Regions from separate parts of the Gloeomargarita sp. genome, predicted to be linked through region 2. Evidence: riboswitches for the same ligand, from Rfam matches in the RefSeq annotation. Region 2 holds a riboswitch; each other region holds the start of a gene.
What was found. Region 2 has a riboswitch for cobalamin ahead of ACWISF_RS07005 (DUF1636 domain-containing protein). Riboswitches for the same ligand answer to the same signal wherever they lie in the genome.

Region 1: another riboswitch for cobalamin. It lies ahead of metE (5-methyltetrahydropteroyltriglutamate--homocysteine S-methyltransferase); the one in region 2 lies ahead of ACWISF_RS07005 (DUF1636 domain-containing protein).
Region 3: another riboswitch for cobalamin. It lies ahead of ACWISF_RS09250 (energy-coupling factor ABC transporter permease); the one in region 2 lies ahead of ACWISF_RS07005 (DUF1636 domain-containing protein).

The regions. Positions count from the first base shown of each region.
Region 1 is NZ_JBRCEP010000058.1:2,625-7,061, reverse strand. It holds gene metE (5-methyltetrahydropteroyltriglutamate--homocysteine S-methyltransferase) at 1-2,222, opposite strand, end outside; cobalamin riboswitch at 2,466-2,605, opposite strand; gene ACWISF_RS06410 (DUF4126 domain-containing protein) at 2,899-3,465, shown strand; gene ACWISF_RS06405 (hypothetical protein) at 3,474-4,202, opposite strand; gene ACWISF_RS06400 (RNB domain-containing ribonuclease) at 4,367-4,437, shown strand, end outside.
Region 2 is NZ_JBRCEP010000064.1:19,715-24,151, forward strand. It holds gene leuC (3-isopropylmalate dehydratase large subunit) at 1-1,249, opposite strand, end outside; gene ACWISF_RS07000 (glycosyltransferase) at 1,266-2,075, opposite strand; cobalamin riboswitch at 2,097-2,238, shown strand; gene ACWISF_RS07005 (DUF1636 domain-containing protein) at 2,396-2,773, shown strand; gene cobW (cobalamin biosynthesis protein CobW) at 2,786-3,766, shown strand; gene ACWISF_RS07015 (FtsX-like permease family protein) at 3,782-4,437, opposite strand, start outside.
Region 3 is NZ_JBRCEP010000086.1:4,733-9,169, forward strand. It holds gene ACWISF_RS09235 (hypothetical protein) at 1-54, shown strand, start outside; gene pstB (phosphate ABC transporter ATP-binding protein PstB) at 189-989, shown strand; gene ACWISF_RS09245 (thiazole synthase) at 1,037-1,849, shown strand; cobalamin riboswitch at 1,892-2,035, shown strand; gene ACWISF_RS09250 (energy-coupling factor ABC transporter permease) at 2,059-2,808, shown strand; gene ACWISF_RS09255 (energy-coupling factor ABC transporter substrate-binding protein) at 2,814-3,119, shown strand; gene cbiQ (cobalt ECF transporter T component CbiQ) at 3,157-3,942, shown strand; gene ACWISF_RS09265 (energy-coupling factor ABC transporter ATP-binding protein) at 3,947-4,437, shown strand, end outside.

The DNA of each region.
Region 1 (4,437 bases), on a different contig from region 2:
TCCTCCCGCAGCATTTTCGCCGCCACCACCATATTGCGCAAAGCCGGGATCACCTCCTCCCAACGGCGGGTTTTCAGGCCACAATCGGGATTCACCCAAATTTGCTGGATCGGTAGGTGGGCAATGCCGGTTTTCAGTTGCTGTAGGATTTGTGCTACGGTGGGCACGACCGGGCTGTGGACATCGTAAACCCCGTTTCCCACCTGGCGCGTGTAGCCCGCCTCGCTAATTTGCCGCAGGGTGGCGTTGTTGCTCCGGCTATTTTCAATAGACAGCACATCCGCATCTAACCGCTCGATGTGGGGCATGATGTCCCCAAATTCCGAGTAGCACATATGGGTATGAATTTGGGTTTCTGGCTTGGCGACCCCTGCGGCTAACCGAAAGGCCGCCACCGCCCAAGACAGGTATTCCTCCCACCGCTCTCGCTTGAGGGGCAACCCTTCCCGCAGGGCCGGTTCATCAATTTGGATCATTTTGGCGCCTGCCGCCTCCAAATCCGCCACCTCATCCCGCAAGGCCAGGGCAATCTGCATCGCCTGCTCTTGCCGCGAGAGGTCATCCCGCGGAAACGACCAATTAATCATGGTGACCGGGCCGGTGAGCATCCCCTTGACCATTTTCTGGGTGAGGGATTGGGCGACCCGAAACTCCCGCACCGTCATCGGCTGAGGCCGCGCCACATCGCCGTAAATAATCGGGGGACGCACACAGCGACTGCCGTAGCTTTGCACCCAGCCATGCTCGGTAAAGGCAAACCCGGTGAGTTGTTGCCCAAAAAACTCCACCATGTCCGTGCGTTCAAATTCCCCATGCACCAACACATCCAAGCCCACCTCTTCCTGGCAGCGAATGCACCGGGCAATTTCCGCATCGATCGCCGCTTCGTATTGGGCCTGGGTGATTTCCCCCCGCTTGAGCTTGACCCGCAGTTGGCGCACTTCTGGGGTTTGGGGAAAAGAACCAATGGTGGTGGTGGGCAAAAGCGGCAGTTGGGGTTGCAGGGGGCGGCGTTGCGCGTAGGGTAGGGCACGTTCTAGGGTCTGGGGGGTCACCTGACGCAGCCGCTCCCGCACCGTGGGATTGGCCGGACTGAACTGGGCAAAGGCCTGCCATTGCGCCTCTAGGGATGCAAGGTTCTCGGCTGGATCGGCGCCCAAATGCGCCAGCAAGGTTACTTCTTCGAGCTTCTGGTCGGCGAAACTCAACACTTGGCGCAGCGGTTCCGGTAAATGGGTTTCCCGCTGGGCATCGTAAGGGACAAATTGCAAGGAACATGAGGGCTGAATCCGCAGATTGCCGGTGACTTTTTGAATGGCCTCCAAAAGAGGGAGTACCCGCCGGGGGCGGATTTTCCAGATGTTGCGCCCATCTACCAAACCCACGCCCAAAGTCTTATCGCTAGGGAAACCGTAGGTTTGCAGTAACTCCAAATTTCTGCCCCTGGTGAAGTCCAAACCAATGCCTGCCACCGGCAAGGCTACCACCCAAGGGTAGGTCTCCCCCAGATCGTCAAAGTAGGTCATGACGTGAATGGGAACCCCCACAGCAGCCAGATAGGTATAAGTAGTCTCAATTGCTTCACGCAACCCTGCCCCTTGGCTGGTCACCAAAATGGGTTCATGAAACTGCACTTCCCCAATGCCCCGGGCGGCAAGCTGGGTCAACAATTCCCGGTACACCGGCAGTAAACGCTGCACATGCGCCAGCACATCTCCCTCGCTGCGACTAAGACACACTAGGGTAACCGGGCTGAGCACCATGGGAACCGCCCGCGCCCCAAGCACCGTTTGGGCCTGGTCCACCACCGCCAAAAAATCGGCAAAATTCGGCTGGGGTTCCATATCGGCGGCCAGTTCCGGCACCAGGTAGTGGTAATTGGTATCGAACCACTTGGTCATTTCCAGGGCAGGAATCCCCGCTTGGCCCCGCGCCATCGCAAAGTACTGCTCAAGTCCCGTTAAATGCGCAAACCGCCGGGGAATCAACCCCAAACGCACAATCCAATCCAACACCCAATCATAAAGCGACATGTCCCCGATGCCGATGTGGTCAATTCCGGCATTCTTTTGGGTGTGCCAATTGGCCACCATGATCTGGTGCGCCGTTTGCCAGAGGGTGGCTTCATCGACTTTTTGACTCCAGAAGGCTTCCAGCGCCTTTTTGAGTTCGCGCTGTTTCCCAATGCGGGGATAGCCCAACGTTGCCGTAGCCAATGTCATGGTCTATGGTCCTAAAACTCAGTACAGCGAAAATAAATCAGGTTCCGTCCCGCACCTGTCCAAGCCACAAATTCATTGGGGTACGTTCAGCGCCGATATGAGATAGGCAGTGGCCCCCCTCCGGGAAGCATCACGCCAACCCATACCCCGCAACAGGCACCAAAGGACGCTACAACCTCAAAATTTTGCGCCAAAACCGACAGCCCAAATTCTTCTTCATCCGTACCTCGCAGATGATGTATGTCCTGGGTTTACCGCTCGGCGGGCATTCTGACTTAGGGAACTTCCCCTCACAGCTGCGGGACAGCGCCGGATTCGCACCGGACTTTCCCCGTTACCTCTAACGGCTGATCCCCGTTAGAACCGAACTGCCTTTGAACTTAACACGTCCCCAAGGCGCAGCAGGGCTGAACTTAGCAAAAGTACATACTTCCGCGCCAGCGGCTGAGGTGATGGATTTCCCCTAAAAGCGGCCAAGCGTCGGGGTGGCATGGTTTTGGGGCATTTCCTACTTTGCCGTCAGGGGGGATGTATCCTGGGAACCCGATTCCCGGCCATTTCGTTATTTTAGAATAAGCACACCGCCCAGACAACAGGGGGCCAACAGAGACCGGGGCGATGGTTGGCCGGTTGCGGTGACGTACTTGGTGATGGACTGGTTTCCAAGGCAAAGCCCATGATGTCAATACTAGCCGTCTTGGCGGCGGCAGCGGCAGGGGGCTTCCGTTTGGCGATGCCCTTACTTTTGGTGTTGATTTTGCGGCGGGAGGCGGGTTGGGAACAGGTGCCGGTCTTGGGCCAGTTTCCCCCGGCGGTGACCTTGGGGGTGCTCAGCAGTTGGACGCTGTGGGAATTGCTGGCGCTGGTGCATCCCTGGGGGGTGCGTCTGACCCAACCGTTGCAAGTGCTGTTGAGTCCCGTGGTGGGCGGCATTTTGGGAGTTATGACGGCCCAGCTGGTGGGAATGCCCCTGCCTTTGTGGGAGGTGATGGGTTTGGTGGGGGGCGCCCTGGCCCTGCTGTTGCAGTTGGTGCAAACGGGGTGGCTCTATCGCTGGGGGCGGTTCCCGACCTGGGTGATTTTGGTGCAGGATGGGCTGTGTGGTTTGCTGATTGTATTTGCGCTGGAAGCACCCCGACAGGGGGGACTCATTGCCCTATTGCTGTTGTGGTTGGCGCTGCGCGCGGCCAAGGATTGGCAACGGCAGTTTCAACGGCACCGGCGGCCCCAACCCCCGGATTGAGCCGGCCATCACCACTGGGGATAGCCCGTTTGGGGGTCCATCGGTTGATAGCGTTCAGGGGGCGATACTTCCCCCGGTTTGGCCACCCGCCAGGCCACTTCTCCCCGTTTTTTGCCCACCCGCACAAACACAAACCCGGAATCCTCAAACAGTTCCCCGTGTTCGGTGATCGTCCGCGGAGAAACCCGCAACAGATGCGCCACTTCGGATGTGCTCAAAATCCAACCGTTGCGATAGGCCTCTTCCAGGGTGCGCAGGTATTCCAAGGGGTCGCTGGTGGCGTGCAGTTGGTTGAGCCGCTGGGCAACCGCATCGGCGATCACCCCAGCGGTTGAACGCATACTGGTCACGACCGCGCCTGCCACCGCATCCGCCACGCTGCTGATCAACTGGGTGAGATTGACGGGAATGTCCGTGCGGTTGAGGCTCAGGTCCTTGCTGGGGGTGGGTTCTTGGGCGAGAAAGTCGTTGATGGTTCCCCCCTGTTGCAAATAGGCGTGCAATTGGTCGAGCCGCTCTAGTTCCTGCGCTGTGATGTAGGCGCGCCGACTGACTTTGAAGGGTTTGATGCCCAAGCCCTTGAGCCGGTTGTACAGGGCATTGTGCCCCACCTGGTAACGGTCCTCCAGCAGTTCCACCGGGAAACTGTCAATATGCGTGTCGGCATCCCCCCCGGCGGGGTCAACCTTGGGCGCCGGGTTCGGTGTCGTACAATGGCCGTTGGGTTGGGCGGTCATGACACTCCTCACTGGCGTCAGGCATGGGTCAGGTGGGAGAGGCGCTAGGAATTCTCATGTCCTTTCCCATTATACTAGCAGTTGGGTGGGGAGATGCCAAGGGATGGGCTAGGATCGGGCGAGGCCGATGATAAAGTGAAGTTCAGGAAGATGCGGGGACAGCCATGCCATTTTCGATTGGGGAATTATTAGGAAGTTTGCCGGAAGATAAGCTGATTGCTCCCAAGGTATTGGC
Region 2 (4,437 bases):
GCAACTTGTCCGGGTTCATCGCCAAACACATGGAACACCCCGGCGAGCGCCACTCAAACCCGGCGGCCAAAAACACCTCGTGCAACCCTTCCGCCTCCGCCTGCCGTTTGACCGCCTCCGAACCGGGCACCACAAAGGCCTTCACGCCCGGCGCTACCCGTCGCCCTTGCACCACCCGCGCCGCCTCCCGCAAATCTGTAATGCGACCATTGGTACAACTGCCGATGAAACACACATCCACCGGCATCCCAACAATCGGCTGTCCCGGCCTCACTCCCATATACCGGTAAGCCTCGGCGGCCAAATCCCGCTCACTTGGGGGCAAATCGGCCAAGTCCGGCACCCGCTCATCCACACCGATGCCCTGCCCCGGTGTAATCCCCCAGGTCACCGTCGGGGCAATCTCTGCCGCACGGAAATACACCTCGTCATCATAAAGGGCATCCGGGTCGCTGGCAAAGGTCTGCCACTGGGATACCGCCCGTTCCCAATCCACCGGCGCATAGGGACGCCCTTGCACATAAGCATAGGTCACCGCATCCGGGTTGACGTAGCCACAGCGCGCCCCCCCCTCAATCGACATATTGCAAACCGTCATGCGCTCTTCCATATTAAAGCGGGCAATGGTACTGCCGGTGTACTCATAGGCGTAGCCTACCCCCGCCTTTACCCCCAAGGTGCGAATAATGTGTAAAATCACATCCTTGGCATACACCCCCGGCGCCAACTCCCCATCCACCTGAATCTTGCGCACCTTGAGCCGGGAAATCGCCAAGGTCTGGGTGGCCAACACATCCCGCACCTGCGACGTGCCAATCCCCAGGGCAATCGCCCCAAATGCCCCGTGCGTCGAAGTGTGGCTATCCCCACAGGCAATGGTCATCCCCGGTTGGGTCAACCCCAACTCCGGCGCGATCACATGGACAATCCCCTGGTTACCCGAACCAATGTTATACAACTTAATGCCAAATTCCTGACAATTGCGTTCCAAGGTGGCGATCATTTCCTCGGCCAGGGGGTCAAGAAAGGGGCGTTGCTGGTTATCCGTCGGGACAATGTGGTCCACCGTGGCCACCGTGCGCTCCGGGAAGAGCACCGGCAGTCCCCGCTCCCGCAGCATGGCAAACGCCTGGGGACTGGTCACCTCGTGAATCAAATGCAGCGCGATAAACAACTGGGTCTGGCCGTCCGGCAAAACCGCCACCTGATGCCGTTCCCAAACCTTATCAAACAGGGTGCCCCGACTCATGCCCCAACTTACATCCTTAGGAATCCCGACGCCATTGGTTTATTTTAGGGTCAAACCGCCAGATGCGGGGGTAGTGTTTTTGCCAGCGCCAGCAGCACCAATCCCACATGTGTTGCAATCGTGCCTGCCAGGGAGCCGGACGGGTCATCTGGGCGACCTCGTGGTTGTACGCATCCCGCCGTTCGGACAATTGCCCCGGCTGCCGTTTGAAGCCCCCCAAGTAGCTGCTGACCACCTGCAATTCGGTCTGTGCGGCCAACTGCATCCACAGCCAATAATCCCCCGCATAACGCCAGGATTTTAACCGTTCTAAATCCAGATGGCGATGCACTGTTTGGGTCCAAAACGTAGATTCTTGTTGCACCCGACACCAGGCCCGGTTGTACAACCCATAAGCAAACAATTCCCGCCGGTAGGGGTAGGGCAAATCCACATGAATTACCTGCGACCGTGGGTTGTAGATCACCCGATAGCCGGTCAACCAATCTACCTGCCCGGTTTGCACAATTTCGGCGACGACGGCAAAGGCTTGGGGATAATAAAAATCCCCCGCATTCAGATAGGCAATGACATCGCCGCTGACTTGGGCCAATCCCTGCGCCAGGGCATCGTACATCCCCTGGTCCGGGGCCGAATGGATGTGCACACCGGGGTGGTTGTAGGTTTTGAGGAGGGCCAACGTGTGATCCGTCGAACCCCCGTCCATGACCCAGTATTCCAGGGTCACCTGCCCGGAGCGCACCGCCGTTTGCTGCAAGACCGAATCCAGCGTCTCGGCCAAATAGGGAGCGGCGTTGTAGCAGGGGGTGACAATGGAAAATTTCATCTGGCACGGGAGCCCATTCTGCATTAAAGTATAGGAGCCGGTTGGTTGGGGGACCAGCCCAACCAGGTAACGGGGAAAGTGCGGTGCAAATCCGCCGCTGTCCCGCAACTGTGAAGGAACGCTGTTCCGCAGCCAGGATGCCCGCCGGTGGATGGTCAATCTGCGAGGTACAGATGCACCCATTGCTGCTATTTACGCCCGCACCGGGCTAATTCCCAGCACCCTACCGTTTTGGGGGCAGGAAGGGTCTGCCTTCCGCGGGAAACGTTTTGGGGGTGTGCATGCCCTTGGGTTGATGTTCATGATTTTGAGGTGAAAGGATGGCTCATTCTACGCTATTTGTCTGCACGACGTGTGGCAGTACCTGGCAAGACGGCAAACGCATTGGTACCAGCGCGGGCGAATTGCTGCTCCAGGATTTGCAGGTAGCCCTGGCAGAAAGCGGCGCGCAACTCCAAGCGGTCAAATGTCTGAGCGCCTGTCTGAATTCCTGCGCCGTCGCCATCAGTGCGCCTGGGAAATTCGCCTACCTATTCGGCCAACTACCTGCGAAAGAGAACCGTTCGGAAACCGTCGCCGCCCTGGTGCAATTTGCCCAATGCCATCAGGACAAAACCGATGGATTTATCCCCTACGCCGAACGCCCGGAACTCCTGAAAAATCGGGTTTTGGGCCGCATTCCCCCCCTGGGTATTTGAGGCGTTTTACCCATGCGGAAAGTTCCTGTGACGGTGATTACCGGGTTTTTGGGGGCCGGGAAGACGACCCTGGTGCGCCACCTGTTGCAATCGCCCCAAAGTGCCGGTTTGGCCATCGTGGTCAATGAATTCGGCGAGGTGGGAATTGACGGCTCCCTGCTGCAAGACGGTTGCGATACGCCGGTGGTGGAACTGACCAACGGTTGCCTGTGCTGTACGGTGCAGGAGGATTTTCTCCCCACCATGCGGCTGTTGCTGGAACGCCCTACCCCGCCCAAGGCCATCGTGATTGAAACTTCCGGGCTGGCTTTGCCCAAACCCCTGGTGCAGGCCTTCAACTGGCCGGACATCCGCACCCGCACCACCGTTGATGGGGTGATTACGCTCGTGGACGGGGAGAGCCTAATTACCGGGCAATTGTCCCGCTACTATACCAACGGTGTACCGCTAACGGCCCACGAGACCCCCTTGGCCGAATTGCTTGCGGATCAGTTGGCCTGTGCGGATTTAGTCCTGCTGAACAAGACCGACACCCTCACGCCGGACCAGCAAGCGCAATTGCTGGCCTGGTTACGCACCCAGGTCCGTCCGGGGGTGAAGGTGCTGCCCTGCGCCTATGGCCAGGTGCCGGTGGCGATTCTCCTGGGCCAAAACCTGGCGGTGGAAACCGTCGTGGACCAACGCCCCAGCCATCACGACGCCGCACACGACGCGGACGACCACGACCTGACCATCCGGGCGGTGGTGTTAACCGGCGGGGAGATTGCCCAGCCGGAAGTGCTCAGCCAACGGTTGCAAGCCCTCACCGAGCAACACGAAATCTATCGCGCCAAGGGATGGGCCGCCGTGACCGGCAAACCCCTGCGGTTGGTCATTCAAGGCGTAGGTCGCCGTCTCCACACCTACTACGACCGCCCCTGGCAACCCACAGAACCCCGGCGTACCCAGGTGGTGGTGATTGGGCGCAACCTGCCTGCCCACCTCACCCTGTAGGGCTTGGGTCTGTACCTAGAAAATATCGGCTGGGTCGGCGGCCTGTAACCGTCGCACCGATATAGCCCCCGCCACAAAACACATCACCACCGTCATCGTAAACACGGTGATGGCTCGCCCCCAGGTCATACCAATGGGCAAGCGGGTAACCGCCTGGGTCAACCCGTACAGCCCGTGGGAGACCAAAAAGCCGGGGATAAAGCCCAACACCGCCAAAATCATCGCCTCCTGGAACACCACCATCAACAAATACCCATCCGTATAACCCATCGCCTTGAGGGTGGCATACTCCGCCAGGTGGTCCGAGACGTCGGTGTAGAGAATTTGATAGACGACCACAATGCCCACCACAAATCCCATCACCGTTCCCAGGCCAAAAATAAACCCGATGGCGGTGCCCGTCGCCCAGTAATGCCGTTCCAGCTCCACAAATTCGTCATGGGTGAGAATGCACACATCGTTGGCCTTAGCAGGAGATGGGGTGGCCCCTTGGCAGAGAAATTGGCCGGGAATTTTCAGTTCCGTATTGAGTAATTGCCGCAATTTTGCCCGCACCTGCTCCACATCTGCCCCCGGTTTGAGGGTAATTAATCCCACATCAATTTGCGAGGCTTGCCGTCCCGGAAACATGCGTAAGAAATTCAAATCGCTGGTGATCACATTCCCATCCG
Region 3 (4,437 bases), on a different contig from region 2:
ACCGCCGACCCCCTGCTGGCCGAGTTAGGCGCTTTGCTGGCGGAGGATTTTTAACCGAAATTTAACCAAACATTAACCATCAGGGGGCGACAAAGTTCTTATATTGAGGTACGGGCTTGTTTGCACCGAGCCATCAGGTGTGAGGGAAACCTTCGTTTGTTGTATAGAGCCGTTGCAAGGAGTCGGTTATGGGGACATCGAGTGCCATTCCAGACCATGAGGTGGTCTTACACGCGACTGTGAATGCCTTTTACTACGGGAATTTTCTGGCACTCCGCAACGTTGACCTGAAAATTCGGCGCAACCGGATTACGGCGTTTATTGGGCCGTCCGGATGTGGTAAAAGTACGCTTTTGCGCTGTTTTAACCGGCTGAATGATTTTATTAAGGGGGCGCGGCTGGAGGGGCAAATTTTGTTCAATGGCAAGAATATCTACGACCGGTCGGTGGACCCGGTGACCCTACGGCGTCGCATCGGCATGGTGTTCCAAAAACCCAATCCCTTTGCCAAGAGTATTTATGAGAATATTGCCTTTGGGCCGCGCATCAACGGCTACAAGGGGGATATGGACGAGTTGGTGGAACGGGCGTTGCGGCAGGCGGCGCTGTGGGATGAGGTGAAAGACAAGCTCAAAAAACCGGGGACGGCGCTTTCTGGCGGGCAACAGCAGCGCTTGTGTATTGCGCGGGCGGTGGCGGTGCAACCGGAAGTGATTTTGATGGACGAACCCTGTTCGGCCCTCGACCCAATTTCTACGCGGCGGATCGAAGACCTGATGCAGGAGTTGCGGGATTCGTACACGATTGTGATCGTGACCCACAACATGCAGCAGGCGTCGCGGGTGTCGGATATGACGGCCTTTTTCAATGTGGAGATGAAAGAAGGCAGCCGCACGGGGCAGTTGGTGGAGTACGACCTGACGGCCAAAATTTTCCAGCAGCCCAGCCAGGAGGCAACCCAAGCCTACGTGGGGGGACGTTTCGGTTGAGCGCCTCCGCTTTACAATAGAAGAGCTGCGCTTTGGTTGGGTTGCCTATGGTGGCAACGGTTGCCCCGACCGCTGACCCTTTGGTGATTGGCGGCAAGGTGTTTCACTCCCGTTTGTTTGTAGGTACCGGTCGCTATCGCACGTTGGCGGAGATGCAGGCCAGTGTTGCCGCCAGTGGCTGTGAGATGGTGACGGTGGCGGTGCGGCGGGTGCAGGCCCAGGCAGCAGGGCATGTGGGGTTGGTGGAGGCCCTCGACTGGCGGAAGCTGTGGTTGTTGCCCAATACGGCGGGCTGTCGCACGGCAGAGGAGGCGGTGCGGGTGGCGCGTCTGGGCCGGGAAATGGCCAAGGTGTTGGGGCAGGAGGAGAACAATTTTGTCAAGTTGGAGGTGATTCCCGATACCCGCTATTTGCTCCCGGACCCGGTGGGTACGCTCCGCGCGGCGGAGCAGTTGGTGAAAGAGGGGTTTACCGTGTTGCCCTACATCAATGCGGACCCGGTGTTGGCGCAGCAGTTGGAGGCAGTAGGCTGTGCGACGGTGATGCCCTTGGGGTCGCCGATTGGGTCGGGGCAGGGGCTACGCAACGCCAGCAATATCGCCATCATCATTGCCCAGGCCAAGGTGCCGGTGGTGGTGGATGCGGGCATTGGTACCCCCAGCGAGGCGGCGCAGGCGATGGAAATGGGGGCGCAGGCGGTGTTGGTGAATACGGCAATTGCCCAGGCGCAGGACCCTCCCCGGATGGCTGAGGCGATGGCGTTGGCGGTCAAAGCAGGGCGCTTGGCCTATCGGGCCGGCCGGATACCGGTGCAGTCCTATGCCACGCCCAGTTCGCCGGTGGACCAACAGGTGGTCTGAGGGATTTACGAATATTCACATCCACAGCCAGCCAGGGGATGCTAGGTTAATAAAGCCGCCGGTTCCGTTGGGGGTCAGCCAACGGATGTAAAGGGGAAAGTACGGTGAGAATCCGTCGCTGTCCCGCAACTGTGATGGGGTCGCGCGCCCCTCAGTCAGGATGCCCGCCGGGGGTGTGTCACGTCAACCAATCTGCGAGGTACGGATTGATGCGAATCGGGAAGGCTTGGCGCCTGGCGTTGCTGGCCGGGCTAACGGTTTATCTGGTGGGAGGCGCAGCCCAACCAGCGCAGGCCATGCACATTATGGAAGGGTATTTGCCGCCGGGCTGGGCAATTTTTTGGTGGGTGGTTTTTTTGCCGTTTTTGGTCTGGGGAGGTTACGCCCTGGAGCGGATCACCCGGCAAGTCCCGGAGACTAAGTTGCTGTTGGCTTTGGCCGGAGCGTTTGCGTTTGGGTTGTCGGCGTTGAAATTGCCTTCGGTCACAGGGAGTTGTTCCCATCCAACGGGGATGGGGTTGGGGGCGATCCTGTTTGGCCCTGGCGTGATGGCAGTACTGGGGGGGCTGGTGTTGCTGTTCCAGGCACTGTTGTTGGCGCACGGGGGACTGACGACGCTGGGCGCTAATGGGGTGGCAATGGCTGTGGTGGGGCCGTTGGTGGCCGCTGGGGTGTATCGCGTTGTGATGCGGTTGTCCCGACGGCAACGGCTGGCAGTCTTTTTGGCAGCGGCCTTGGCGGACTTAGTGACTTATGTGGTGACTTCGGTGCAGTTGGCGCTGGCGTTTCCGGTGGGGGGATTCGGTGCTGCCTTTGCCAAATTTGCTGCGATTTTTGCCCTGACCCAGGTGCCTTTGGCCGTGAGCGAGGGTTTGCTGACGGTGCTGGTGTGGAATTGGCTCCAGACCTATAGCCGCTCGGAGTTGGCGTCTTTGGCGTTACGTGAAGAAGGAGCGTGAGGACGATGCAGGGTTCTCCCAAATCAACGGCGGGGCAGAACGGGCTGTTGTTGGTGGGGGTGGTGGCGCTGGTGGTACTGCCCTTGTTGATCGCCCGCCAGAGCAGTTTTGAGGGTGCCGATGCGCTGGCTACCCAAGCCATCGAAGCGCTGCAACCGGATTACCAGCCCTGGGTGCAACCGGTTTTAGAACCGGCCAGTGGGGAATTGGAATCGCTCCTGTTTGCGGTGCAGGCGGGGTTGGGCGCTGGCATGCTCGGCTATGTGGTGGGGCGGTATCAGGAGCGGTCCCAGCACCGGGATTCCCCTTAATTGCGCGGGCTGACGAGGGTGGGGCGGGTGGTCAGGAATGCACCATCATCTGGATATTTATGCCTATACCAATGCCCTGCGCCCCTTGCCGCCGACGCAGAAGGTGGGGTTTGCGCTGGGGATGTTGACCCTGGCGTTGGTGGGGCAGCCGCTGACCCAGGGGTTAATCGGGCTGTGGATGAGCCGTTGGATAGTGGGGGCGGCGCGGATTCCGCCGGCGGTCTATGGGCGGCTGCTGGGGGGCATCCTGTTGTTTTGGCTCGTCAGTCTGCCTCCTCTGCTGGTGGCGGTGGCGCCCATCCCGGCGGTTGTGAATACGCCAGGCATTGCCGTTGGTCCCTGGTGGGTTTCGCTCAGTCCTACGGGCGTGACCCTGGCTTTGCGTGCGGTTTTGCGGGGCTGGGCAACGGGAGTATGTCTGCTGTTTCTCCTTTTGACGGTGCCCTTTACGGAATTGCTCCAGGTTTTGCGCCGCTGGCATTTGCCTGTAACCTTGCTGGATGTTCTACTGCTGATGTACCGCTTTATTTTTTTGGCCCTGGAGGAACTGGTGCAGATGCAACTGGCGCAACGGGCGCGGGGGGGCGACCGAACCTGGCGACGGCAGATAGAAAGTCTGGGGCTGTTGGTCAGCCAGTTACTGGTGCGGTCGTGCCAGCGGTATCAGAGCTTTTGCCTGGGGCTGGCCGCGCGGGGGTTTAACGGCTCTGTGCAGGTAGAAACACCGGCGACCTATCGGCGGTGCTGCCGGTATGAACGGGAGGCCCTGGTGGGCGTCATGGCTTTGCTTGGCGGGGAACTGTACATGCGGCTGGCTGGCTAGGGGCGTGGATGGCATTTTGCTGGCACTGCACGCGGTGACCTATACCTATCCGGGAACGTCCCAACCCTGTTTGCGGCAGGTGAATCTGGCGATTCCGGCGGGGCAAAAAACGGTGGTCCTAGGGCGCAATGGCTGTGGCAAATCCACCCTGTTGCTCGTGATGGCGGGCTTGTATCCGGTGCAAGAGGGCGTCATCACCTGGCGGGGGCAGCCCTTGCCTGCCAAAAAACGCTTGACCTGGGAATGGCGACGGCGGATCGGCCTGATCTTGCAAAACCCGGAACACCAATTGGTGGCGGCAACCGTGGCCGAGGATATTGCCTATGGCCTGGGCAATCTGGGGTTGGACCGTGCGACTGTTGGGAAACGCCTGCTGCAGACCCTGACCGATTTTGATTTGCACGACCTGGCCCAGACGCCGTTGCACCATCTCAGCTTGGGGCAAAAACGCCGGGTGGCGCTGGCGGGGGTGATGGCCCTAGCGCCGGAGTTGCT